DNA from 2 places in the Halomonas sp. BC1 genome. Region 1 is predicted to be linked to the other one. Evidence: predicted binding sites of a transcription regulator. Region 1 holds the regulator's gene; the other holds the start of a gene.
The links. Region 1 encodes FNR, which switches genes on or off when oxygen is low (the NO sensors DNR and NnrR bind a similar motif). Its sites were predicted from a motif close to TTGATNTANATCAA; they were not measured.
Positions count from the first base shown of each region.

Region 2: a site for FNR is predicted at 5,173-5,186, ahead of dsrO (sulfate reduction electron transfer complex DsrMKJOP subunit DsrO). Genes of this name have one in related genera too.

Region 1 covers NZ_LFGS01000004.1:481,884-488,180, reverse strand. The annotation lists gene B7L72_RS03850 (DUF4212 domain-containing protein) at 1-248, opposite strand, end outside; gene B7L72_RS03845 (DUF294 nucleotidyltransferase-like domain-containing protein) at 869-2,704, shown strand; gene B7L72_RS03840 (DNA polymerase III subunit epsilon) at 2,731-3,336, shown strand; gene ttcA (tRNA 2-thiocytidine(32) synthetase TtcA) at 3,452-4,363, shown strand; gene fnr (fumarate/nitrate reduction transcriptional regulator Fnr) at 4,350-5,102, opposite strand; gene hemN (oxygen-independent coproporphyrinogen III oxidase) at 5,163-6,297, opposite strand, start outside.
Region 2 covers NZ_LFGS01000004.1:77,482-83,778, reverse strand. The annotation lists gene chrA (chromate efflux transporter) at 1-26, shown strand, start outside; gene B7L72_RS01985 (molybdopterin dinucleotide binding domain-containing protein) at 46-3,141, opposite strand; gene nrfD (NrfD/PsrC family molybdoenzyme membrane anchor subunit) at 3,134-4,327, opposite strand; gene dsrO (sulfate reduction electron transfer complex DsrMKJOP subunit DsrO) at 4,311-5,087, opposite strand; gene B7L72_RS01970 (XRE family transcriptional regulator) at 5,341-5,613, opposite strand; gene purE (5-(carboxyamino)imidazole ribonucleotide mutase) at 5,831-6,297, shown strand, end outside.

The DNA.
Region 1 (6,297 bases):
CCAAATTTCTTGTCGAGCTGATTCATTCTCCAGGCATAGAAGAAAATCAGGCCGATAAAGGTAAGAATGGAGCCTTGCTGAGCGAACCAGAAGCCCAGGTCCGTACCGCCAACGGAAATGCTGGTCAGCAGTGGGCGGAAGAGGATGGCGCATCCGTAAGAGACGAAGGCCCAAACGATCATGCACCCAAAGATCAGGCGTACGTTGGCCTTCCAGTACTCAGCAGCATTGGTCTTGTCGTCTGCCATTGTGTTGCTCTCCAGTTGTGATTTTTAGGGGTGGAAAGTGAACTCAAGATAGCGTGTGATCCATCAGGGCAACGTAGACAAGAGATCCTGTCGGTGGTGGATTCCTTGAATGGCGTTACCAGGCACGTCACCTTATTATTGTTAAGCCGTCAGCGTTGAGGTGTTCTCGAGTGATTGTCAGCGGCTCTGGATACATGGCTAGGGTGGTGTGCTTTAACCCTGTATGACTCGCTAATAATACTGGGCAATAAATACAAAAAAATAAATCCCAGACTTTGGTATCACGCCTTGGCAAGGGCTTTTTTTGGCCCTGTGTTGTTTTTATATCTTACTGTTTTTTAGAGAATAATCGAGGTTTTTTGCAAGCTGGGGCATGACGATAGGACAATGGTCTATGGCTCTGGCTAAACCAATGTTTGCTACCCTGGTAAAAGTGACCAAAGAGCTTTAAAGAAGAAATGGAAAAGCGCGACTTTAGTCGCTAAACCAAGGTCGTTAAGACGTTAGCTTTATAGCGTAAAGTAGCAGGTTGCAAAGCAGGTCAAAGAGAGTGACAGGTTAATAATAATCACAAAAGCCATTGCGTGGCGCGATACAAGGCGCTTGATCGAGGTTGCTACATGGTAGAAGTAGAGCTGTCTCAACTGCCCTTCACCCTGCTGGACGAGGAGGGTCGGGATCACGTGCGCCGGGGCATGGACCTGGCCTATTTCGAACGTGATGAGGTCATTCTGGAAATGGGCCAGCCTGGCGCCTCGGTGTTCTTGATCCACAAGGGCGAGGTGGCCGAGCTGGACCCCTCACTGCCGGCTGCCAGTGCGCGTATCGGCCACTATACGGCGGGTGACCTGTTTGGTGCGATCAGCATCCTGAATGGCAAGAGCCGCTACCGCTTTCAGGCCGAAGACGAGTGTCTGTGTTACGTCATGCCCAAGGTGCTGTTCAGCCAGCTGTGCCGACACTACCCGGCGTTCGAGCAGTTTTTCAAGCAGTCGCTGTCTCACAAGGCGCGCCTGTTGACCGAGAAGCGTGCCGATGGGGGAGTCACCATGGCGGGGTTCATGCTGGCCCGAGTGAGCGAGTGCATGCGTTTGCCGCTGATGATGGATGCCCAGTCCTCTATTCAACAGGCCGTCCAGCAGTTGAAAGACAGCCATGCCGATAGCCTGCTGGTGGCCACCGAAGGCGGGCCGGGCATGGTCACCAAGACGGACTTGCTCAATGGCCTGGTGCTCGAAAACGCCTCGTTGGAGACCCCGGTGGCGTCACTGGCCAATCGGTCACTGGTCACCGTTGCTCCTGGGCAGTACCTGTTTGACGCCTTGATCACCATGACCCGCCATCAGGTATCGCGGGTGGTGGTGATGGAAGAGGCTCAGGTGCAAGGGGTGGTGGAGCTGACGGATGTATTGGGGTTCTTCTCCAGCCGTAGCTATGTGGTCAGCTTGCAAGTGGAGCAAGCCGATAGCCTGCCTGCCCTGGCATCGGCTAGTCAGCGCACGCCCGAGCTGGTCAAGGCGCTCATGGCCCAGGGCGTCAAGCTGCGTTTTGCCATGGACCTGCTGGCCGCGTTGAATGGCCGCATCATGAGCAAGGCGTGGACCTTGACCGTGCCCGAGCAGTACCACCCGCAAAGCTGCCTGATGGTCATGGGCAGTGAGGGGCGTGGCGAGCAGATTCTCAAAACCGATCAGGACAACGGGTTGATCCTGGCTGACGATTGCCAGTGGCCGGACGTGGCCGAGTGCATGAACGCCCTGTCAGAGACGCTGGTGCAGCTGGGCTACCCGCCATGCCCTGGCAACATCATGGTGTGTAACCCTGAGTGGGTGGGAACGGTGTCGACGTGGGAGTCGAACATCGCCAGGTGGGTGTCGGCCCGGGATGGCGACAGTCTGATGAAGCTGGCCATTTTGCTGGATGCCCACGGCGTCGCGGGCAACCCTGCGCTGCTGGACCGTGTGCGTGAGGCGCTGTTTGCGCGCTGTTCCCATGATGAGCTGCTGCTCTCCTATTTCGCCCGCGCAGCGCTGCGTTTCTCGACGCCGTTGACGCTGTTTGGTTCGCTGAAAAAGCCCCAGCACGGCATCGATATCAAGAAAGGCGGCATTTTTCCGATTGTTCATGGGGTGCGCACCATGGCGCTGGAGCGGCGCATCAAGGCGACCTCTACGCTGGATCGGCTCGATGCGCTGGCCGCCGATGGCCGTCTGGACCGCCGCTTTGCCGACGACCTGGGTGAGGCGCTGGCGCTGTTTACCGAGCTGCGTCTGAAGCAGCAGTTGCAGGAGCTGAAAAGCGCGGGCGCCCGCGATGCCGATACCGGCAAACGCACCAACCGAGTCGTGGTCCAGGAGCTTTCATCGCTGGAGCGTGACCTGCTACGCGAAGCGCTGCACATCGTCAAGGACTTCAAGCAGCGGCTGTCCCATCGTTATCATCTGGAGTATTCGTGAGTGGAATGCGGCTATTGGATAGGCACGTGGGTCTCTTGAGCGGCTCACTGAGAACCCTGGTGCAGCGTGAAAGCGATCGACGGCGGTTCGCGGACACGCCGCATGGCTGGCTGTTCCAGCCTTATATGGGCGAAGAAGCAGTGGCGTTGGCGTGTCGTGAAAGCCAGGCTCGCCCGGGCGAGCTGCGCGTGGCCGCTGTCGTATTGACGCCGCGCCGGGTGTTGACCAGCCATGCCTGGAGCGACACGCTGGCCATGGTCGACGAGCCCTTGTCTCATCGTCAGGAGCAGGGCGCTGTGCCGGTTGCCTTGGCAGCCCGAGTCGAAGCGTTGGCGGAGTTCATCGGCAATCGGCCAGTGGTGGGGTGGCAGCTGGATACCTTGCTGGCGCCGCTTGGTCGGATGTTCAAAGCCACGCTGGGGTTTGGGCTACCCAATGCCCAAGTCGATCTGGCCAGGCTGCACGCTCGTCAGCTACGCCGCTTGCATCCCCAGGCAGAGGTCGGCCCGAGCATCAACGAAGCGCTGTCATGCTGGTCTTTGCCGCTGGCCTGGCCCTCGGTGCACAGCGAGGCCACGGCGGCGGCGCTGCTCTATCAGCGCCTGCAGAGTGAGCGCCTTTTCACGGTGTGAGCCGACGCGCTGCCGCTCGGTGTGGCCAGAGGCCGACGATGGGTTTGTATTGGGTCGCGCCTGCGAGTCTTGTAGAATAGCCGCTGCTCCTTCACCCATCGGCAGTACAACGACCATGTTATCACCTGACTTTTTCGACCCCTCCTCGGCGACGCGTGCCACCAATGCGGCGCCTGAACAGCAGCCTGAACTTCAGGATGCCAAACAGAAGCGCGAATTCAACAAGTTGCAGAAGCGTCTTCGTCGTGAAGTGGGCAACGCCATCATCGATTACAACATGATCGATGAGGGTGATCGGGTCATGGTATGCCTGTCGGGTGGCAAGGACAGCTACACCATGCTGGAAATCCTGCGCAATCTGCAGCGCAATGCGCCGGTCAACTTTTCCCTGGTGGCAGTCAATCTCGACCAGAAACAGCCGGGCTTTCCCGAGCACGTGTTGCCCCGTTACCTTGATAAGCTGGGTGTGGAGTACCACATTCTGGAGCGGGATACCTATTCGGTGGTGAAGGAGAAAACCCCGGAAGGCAAGACCACCTGCGCGCTCTGCTCGCGGCTGCGTCGCGGGTCACTTTACGGGTTTGCCGAGGAGATCGGCGCCAACAAGATTGCCCTGGGTCACCACCGGGAAGACATCCTCGAGACGCTGTTTCTCAACATGTTCTTTGGCGGGACCTTGAAGGCCATGCCGCCCAAGCTGCTGTCCGACGACGGCAAGAACATCGTGATCCGCCCCCTGGCCTACTGCAAGGAAGCGGACATTGCCGAATTCTCACGGCTGATGGAGTTTCCGATCATTCCCTGCAACCTGTGCGGGTCGCAGCCCAACATGCAGCGTCAGATCGTCAAGGACATGCTGGCCGAATGGGACAAGAAGCACCCGGGTCGCTTGGAAAGCATGTTCAAGGCCGTCACCAATGTGGCGCCTTCCCAATTGGCCGACCGGGCGCTGTTCGACTTCGTCGGGCTGGAAGCCAAACAGGCGGCGCTGATGGAAGGGCGTATTCAGGCGTTCAACGTGAGCTGATCGCCTGCTCCTCTTCTTCGGCCAGGGTGATGAGCCGCTGCAGGTCGAGAATATTGACCTCTCGGCCCGAGACGGCCACCACGTTCTGCTGCTGAAAGCGGCTCAGGATACGGCTGACGGTCTCGACGGCCAAGCCCAGGTAGTTCCCCATATCGGCGCGGGACATGGAGAGCCGGAAGCTGTAGGGCGAGTAGCCGCGCCGCCGGAAGCGGTCGGAGAGGGTAATCAGGAAGCTGGCCAGCCGCTGGTCGGCGGTCTTGCGCGATAGCAGGCGCATCATGCGCCGATCGTCACGCAGCTCCTTGCTCATGCTGCGGTAAAGCTGGCCGCGCAGCTCCGGCAGCTCTTCCGATAGGGTGTCCAGGCGGTCGAAAGGAATCTCGCACACCGTGGTGGTTTCCAGGGCGATCACGCTGCCGGGATACTGCTCTTCATCGATACCATCCAACCCCACCAGCTCGCTGGGCAGATAGAAGTTGGTCAACTGATCGTTGCCGTTGCCTTCGCTGGTCACCTGTTTCAGGCTGCCGGAACGTACCGCATAGACGCTGGTGAACGCATCGCCCTGGCGAAACAGCGGTTCGCCCTTCTTGAGCGGTGCGCGGCGGCGGATGATGGCGTCGAACTGGCTCATATCCTCCAGCTCCAGAGCGAGCGGTAGGCACAGCGAGCTGAGGCTGCAGGTCTGGCAGCGCGCCTCTTGCAGCAGTGAACGTCGTTGGCTGGCAGGATATGGCATGTTGTTCTCCCTTTTCATTAGCCATCATAGGGTCAGGGGGTGGATATCTCAAGGTGCCGTTTATACGATCTTCGAGTAGCGTTGCGATGACTGGCTTGGCAGGCGCGCATCGAACGCCATGGCCAGGTGGCGAATCAGCAGCCGCCCGGTCGGTGTTGCCCGCAGGCGGTTCCCTTCGCGCTGCAGCAGGCCATCCCGCTCGGCGGGCTGCAGGCGCTCCAGCGCGCTGGCGAAGTAGGCGGGCGCGTCGATGTGCCAACGTTGGCCAACGCTGGCCAGGTCAATTTCCATATCGCACATCAGGCGCTCGATGACGTCTCTCCGCATTAGGTCGTCCTTATTTAAACGTACTCCTTTGACGGTTGCCAGCCGACCTTCATCCAATGCCGCTTCATACGCGGCCAGCTGGGTGGGGTTCTGGGCATACAGATCATCGATACGGGAAATGGCCGAAACGCCCAAGCCAATCAGGTCGCACTGGGCGTGGCTGGAGTAGCCCTGGAAGTTACGCTGCAGAGTGCCTTGGCGCTGGGCCTGGGCGAGGCTGTCGTCCGGGCGGGCAAAGTGGTCCATGCCGATATGCACATAGCCTGCCTGAGTGAGCATCTCGATGGTGGTGCGCAGGATCGCCAGCTTCTCGTCGGCGCTGGGCAGGTCTGTCTCGCTGATGCGCCGCTGGGGGGCAAAGCGGCTGGGCATGTGGGCGTAATTGAACACCGACAAGCGGGCCGGGTTGAGGTCGATGACCTGGCCAAGCGTGTCGGCAAAGCTCTGCTCGGTCTGAAACGGTAGCCCGTAAATCAGATCCAGATTGAGGGAGCGAAAGCCCAGCCGATGTGCTTCGTCCATCAGGGTTTCGGTCATGACCTTGGGCTGCACGCGGTTGATGGCCGCCTGTACCCTAGGGTTCAGGTCCTGGACGCCCAGACTGAGGCGATTGAAACCCAGCGACTGCAGGTGGCGCAGGGTAAAGACATCTGCTTCACGGGGGTCGATCTCGATGGCGTAATCGCGGTCAGGAGCGTTGGAGAGCCCAAACCTCGCGTCCAACCTGTCTACCAGGTCGCTCATTTGCGCCAGGGTCAGGAACGTTGGGGTGCCACCGCCCCAGTGCAGTTGCTGCACGGGCCGCCGAGTATCCAGATGGCGCGAGGTCAACACCATTTCACGATCGAGGCGCGATAGGTAGGGTTCG
Region 2 (6,297 bases), 400 kb from region 1:
TGGGTGGGGTAGTGATTGCGACATAGCTTCACTACCCCTGCCGGTTCACACGCGGCTGACCTTGACGGGTAACCCTTGCCTCACGCTAGCGCCGCTAATGGGCTCCAGCCAAGTGCCGCCGACCTCGCGCGTGGGATCTTGAAAGCCCAGGTCGTTGATATTGATACCTGCCCGCATCCAAGGCATATCTGGCTGAGAGGTGCCATCGATAATATGCGGTGTAGCACCTAGATCCTTGTGGCCGTAGCCGTGCTCGATGCCCAGCGCGCCAGGTACGACACTTTCGCTTACCAGAGCGAGCCCTATCACGCTGCCGCCGGGGCTTTCGATGCGTATGGTGTCGCCGTGTTGAATCCCAAAGCGCTCGGCATCCTGGCGGTGCATTTGTACGGGGTTATAAGGCTTGATCATACGCAGTCGCTCGTTACCGATGGCGTAGGAATTCATCAGGTTGGATTTGAACGAGAAGGCCAGTAGTGGCCACTCTTGCTCGGGGAACACTTCCCGCATGGACTGCTTGTTCGCCATCTGCGGCAGCGAGTGGCACGGCACGCCGCGGTTTGGCAGGCCATTGGTGGTATCAATGCTGGTGCCTACTGCTTCGTTATAGACGCACAGCGTGGCTTTCCACTGACGCTTTAAATGCTGGCCTACGAAGTGTTCGCTGGCATCTTCAAAACGCCCACCCCGGGCGTACAGATAGGCCACACGGCTGCGTTCATCGGCCTTCAGCGTACGTTCAAGCTTGGGCAGTAGCGGTGCGATGCCACTATGGGCAATGTCAGTGTCGCTCGCTTCTGGAAGCGGTTCCTCCTGGAAAGCGATGTTGGCGGCTGCCCTGAGATAGTAATCTTCGGCACGGTTGAGCGGGTGAAGGTCACCGTTGGCATCAGGGATAGCGTGGTCGCCGAAGCCCGGCAGTCCTAACCGCTTAGCTACGGCGATAAAGAAGCTATCCATAGACACCGGCTCGCCTTCGGCGGTTTTTTGTTGGCGCGGTTCAACCACCGGCCAGCAAGCGGTGGTCAGTTTGCCCAGCGTGCCTTTCCATGAGCCTGCAAACCCCCATACTTCGTACATGACTGAATCCGGTACGATGTAATCGGCGTAACGATTGGTCTCGTTGATAAAGCCATCAACCGCGACAAATAACCCTAGTCGGCTGGGATCTTTTAACTTATCGACAACGACGCCTTTCAGGCCCGCTTGGCCATAAATCGGGTTGGCCATGCAGCCAATCAGGGCTTTGATGGGGTAAGGGTAGCCATCCAGCGCAGAAGGTAAATGCTCGGTGAGGGTGGGTGGCGCGAGTGAGCGCCAAGGAGCCTTCGCAGGGTAAGGGTTCTCACCAGCCGCTACCTTGCGCTGGTACTCCGATGATTTTTCATAGGGGAAGCGTGAGCGCGAGAGAAAAACGCCCTGCGGACCACGCTTTCCGGGGAAATTGGCCAAGTCGTAGCGTGGACCTTCGCCGGTGCCTGTATAAGTGCCACCGCCCACCGCACTGCCGCCTTTCATGTTGTAATTGGCGGCCAACAGGTTGAGCATTTGAACGCCAAAAGCAGCGTAGAAGCCGTTGCCTGACATCATACCGCCGTGGCAGTTAACGGCGGCCTTACGGCCGTGGCTGGCATACTTTTTGGCTAAGTCGATAATCGTTGCTTTGGGAATACCACAATGTTCAGCATAGGTGTCCATGTCGTATTCATGGGCCGATTCACGCAGCAGCGTTAGGCTGGTTTTAACGGTGACGGTGCTGCCATCGGCAAGCTCCACTGCGCGCTCGGCAAATAGCTCGGCGGCCATGACATCCTCGCTGAGCATGAGCTCGCCGTCTGATACGACGACGGGCATATCCGCATCGCTACCGGCTTCAGTAAGGCCCAAATCGCTGGCGCGCAAAAAGTAGCCACGGCGCGGATGTTCGAAGGTATCAATGACCAAATGCGTTGCGTTGGTGTGGGTGGTCTCGCCCGCGGCATCAGCAGCAGACTGGCCCGGCAGGGCGAGAAAATCGCTGGCATAGCCCTCGTGGTCCAGCAGCCACTGAATCATCGCCATGGCAAAGGCGCTGTCGGTGCCGGGGCGAATGGGCACCCATCGATTATTATCCGCCGCGTGGGAAGTGGCAGCATTTAGCGCGGGGTCGACTACCACGTACTCAAGGGTTCCTGCGGCGCGTGCCTGAGCAAGCAAGCGGCCTTGACGCTTAAACGGGTTGCCTGCTTGGCTAGGCGCGCAGCCGATATACATGATGAACTGTGCGTTCTGAATGTCGGGTTTTACATGGGCATTAGTGACAATATTGTTCATCACGGCCCCTGACCCCATGCGGAACGCCAAGCCGCAATAAGAGCCGTGGTGGCCGTAGTTGCGGGTAGCAAAGGCGTTGAGCGTGAAGCGCTTGAGTAAATCGGAGCGCCCGTAGTCGCCGGCTTCCATGACCATCAGCTGGTTCGCCTTGGGGCCGTACTCTGGATTGGCAGGGTCGATAGGCGTGTCGTGGTCGTGAATGGCGCGCAGCCCATCTACATGGCCTTCACCAAACAGATCGCCCCCCTCACAAATCTCTTCAATCAACTGTTCAAACGAGATTTTTTGCCACTCCCGGTTACCGCGCTCGCCAACGCGCTTCAGGCAGTGGTCGATACGGAAAGGGTTGGTGATCTGGCTCATCATTGAGTTGCCACGGGCGCAGGCGGTAGAGCGATTTACTTGGCCCTGTTCTCCGTAAGCGCTCACGCTGCGCAATGCCTCGGCCACTGGAGTTCGCATTGGCAGATGGTCATCAGCAGAGAGCGGATGGTATGGGTTGCCAGATACACGCAGCACTTCGCCCCGGGTGTCATCGATGCGTACCCGCACACCGCATAGGGTAGTGCAGCCGTAGCAAATGGTAAAGGCGGTGCGTTGGTCGGGAGTGAGGGTTAGCTCGCCAGTGGCTAAGTCAACGCGGTACTCCGGCGTGAGCGAATTGCCGTGAATGTTGTGCTTGGGTTTTTCTCCTGCGCTGCCACTGAGTCCTTTGGCCATCTTGGCAAGCGGGTCAGCGTAGCCTACTGCAAAGGTGGCGGCACCGCCTGCGGCAGCAGCGCCTTTAAGAAACCGGCGGCGTGAGGGGTCTTGAGCAGACTTAGCCATGGTTAGGCGCTCCTTGTTCGGCGTTAAGCGAGTCACTGGATGTATTGGTATCGAAAGAGGGCGGCGGTTTAACGCCACCTTGCTGGGCTTGCCGCCATGGAATAAATAGCTCAATCAGTAAGATAGCGGCCAGCCAAAGCCCAAAGGTACCGACGATGCCTAAGATGCCGGAAGAGCCAGCGGGAATGCCATAGTGGTGGAAACCAGCACTATTACGGGCGACGTGCTGCACATCCATCAGCACCACCCAGCGGAACATCCAGCCCATATGAATAGCTACCAGGCCGAGTAGCCAAGCCCAGGCAAACAATGCGGGTTGGCGTTGGGCAGGGCGCGAGACTAACCACGCCACCGCTATAAAGAGCGTTATGCCAGTAATACCGCCCCACAGCGCGGTGCTGCGCCAGGAAGGGCTGTGACGAACAGACTCCAGCGCTGCTGCGACCGAGCCAACGTTGGCGTTAATACCATCCAGGAACCAGCTAGCCGCGATTAAACCCGCCACGGCACAGAAGGCAAGTAGGACATACAGCATTTGCCGAACGGTGGCGTGCGAACACACTCCGCTTACCCGGTTGAGTACCAGCACTAGCCCTGCTGCCGCGATGAAGCCTGTCGCGACCAGCATGGGCGGAAGCCATACGGTGTTCCATAGCGGGCGTGCTTTCACAATGGCAAGCTCCGCGCCGGTATAAAGCATAATGCCGCTGGAAAGCAGTAGTGCGGCTAGTCCCACGATGGCCACCAGCGCCCTTGGAGTGGCGCTATCGCCCAGGCTTAGCCATTTAGCCATCCATCCGCTCAGCCCAGGCGCATTGCGCCGGGCCTGGAGCGCCGGGCGCCAAGCCAGCCAGGCAAGGCCCAGTACGCTGACGAGATAGAGCGGCAGAACCACGCTGCCAATAGACATCCACGAGCGGGTGTTGGCGTACGCGTAAAAATGCCAAAAACGCAGCGGTTGGTGCAGGTCCGCAAGTAGTGCAACGGGCGCTACCAACGTGGTGCTGACGCAAGCGAGGAGTGCAAGGCGTGCGGTGGGCAGCCATGCTCGTTTGCCGAAAATTAACGCAGGCGCTGCTAGCCAGAGACTCGCATAAGAGATGGCGATCATGAAAAAATACTGCACCGCCCACGGGTACCAGGCGATGTCGTAGCGGGGGGCGAGTAGTTCAATGGTGGAATTCATAGCCCATCTCCTGTCCGTGGGGGTCGAGCACTTCAAGCGCCACAGGTTCCGCAACAGGACGGCTAATGAAGCGCTCATCCATGCCGAGATAGAACACTTGGGGAAGCGTGTTTTTTTCTGGCTGAAGTACCATCAGTGCATCACGGTGTTCTTGAATCATGCGGCTGATTTGGCTGTCAGGGTTGCGCATATCACCAATAATCCGCGCACCTCCAACACAGCTTTCAACACAGGCGGGCAGTAGCCCTGCCTCTAAGCGATGCGCGCAGAACGTGCACTTGTCAGCGGTTTGGGTGCGCTCGTTAATAAAGCGGGCATCGTAAGGGCAGGCGTTAACGCAATAAGCGCAGCCTACGCAGCGGTCACTATCCACCACCACAATGCCGTCCTGTTGTTGATAAGTTGCTTCCACTGGGCAAACGGGCACACAGGGAGGGTTTTCGCAGTGATTACACAGCCTGGGCAGCATAAACGTGGCTAACTCACCGCTCTCCTGGTGCTGCACCTCGTATTGAGAAACGGTGGTGCGAAACTGACCAAGAGGTGCGGCATTTTCGATATGGCACGATACGGTGCAGGCTTGGCAGCCAATACATTGGCGTAAGTCGATGAGCATGCCATAGCGTTTGCTGGGATCGCCTTCACGACGAGCTGGCTGTTGATTGATACCTGCCTGGGCAAGGCTGGACAGCGGTATAAGCGCAGCACCTGCGCTTAAGCGAGCTAACTGGCCAAGTAGCGAACGGCGTATAGCGTCCACAGCGCCTCCTTTATAAGTAAAGCATCATCCGCAGGGGCGAATGGTCAAGGTAGGCTAAGCTTAAGCGGTTGGGTTGAGATAAAAGTTGATGGGAGTCAATGAGTTGGCTTTGCATTATTAATGTTCCCTTAATCCTGGAGCGCTAACTGGTTGTTTTAACGACGATCGCATATCGAACGTTATAAATAAAAAAGGCTAGCCCACTGGCTAGCCTACTTCATTGATGAGTCAGGAATTCAGGTAGTCGCTGCGGCTATGGCGCCTCCAGCTCTAGGGTGCGACGCAGAACATTGAGTTCATCAATATTCAGGTGCTCCAGCCTTCCGGCGAGCAGGTCGCTGATCTTCTGTACTGGCAAGCCTGCCCGGCGGGCAATTTCTCGGCTTCCCAAGTCTGATATGGCGATCAGACGTGTGATGATGCGCATGAGGCGCGTGCGTTTTTCCAGTTCCCTGACATCGAGGTCAGGGCTGCTTCGCGGAGGATCCTGCACTTCTGCGTGAGCAGTCGAGTATGCCGTACTCATGTGACTCCATGGGTCTGAAATGACAAACACACAATGCCGCCAACTCACGCGCTTTTCAATGCCTATTTAGATGAAAATTTCACGACCATGAGAAAGCCCGTAAACGCACTGGCTCTGGTAAACTATGCCCCTTCCCATTTTTCAATGAGCTGCAGCCTGTACGCGGCTCGTTCCACTGTTTTTCGCTAGAGCAGGCCATGGGCCGAGGAGTTATTGTATGTCGAACAGCGCACCCAAGGTGGGCGTGATCATGGGGTCGAAGTCGGATTGGCCGGTCATGGAGCACGCGGTGGCGATGTTGGAACGGCTGGGTGTTGCCTACGAAACCCGCGTGGTCTCGGCACACCGTACCCCGGACCTGCTGTTCGACTATGCGAAAAGCGCAGCGGAACGTGGCCTTCAGGTTATCGTGGCGGGCGCGGGCGGCGCGGCGCACCTGCCGGGCATGGTGGCCTCGCAAACGGCGCTGCCGGTGCTGGGTGTGCCGGTAGAGTCCAAGGCCTTGAAGGGGCTGGATTCGCTGCTCTCCATTGCACAAATGCCGGGTGGCATTGCCGTGGGCACGCTGGCCATCGGCAAAGCCGGGGCCACCAATGCGGGGCTGCTGGCGGCGCAAATCGTCGGCTTGCAGGACAGTGCCGTACGTCAGGCTGTCGAGGCCTTCCGAGCAGAGCAAACGCAGCA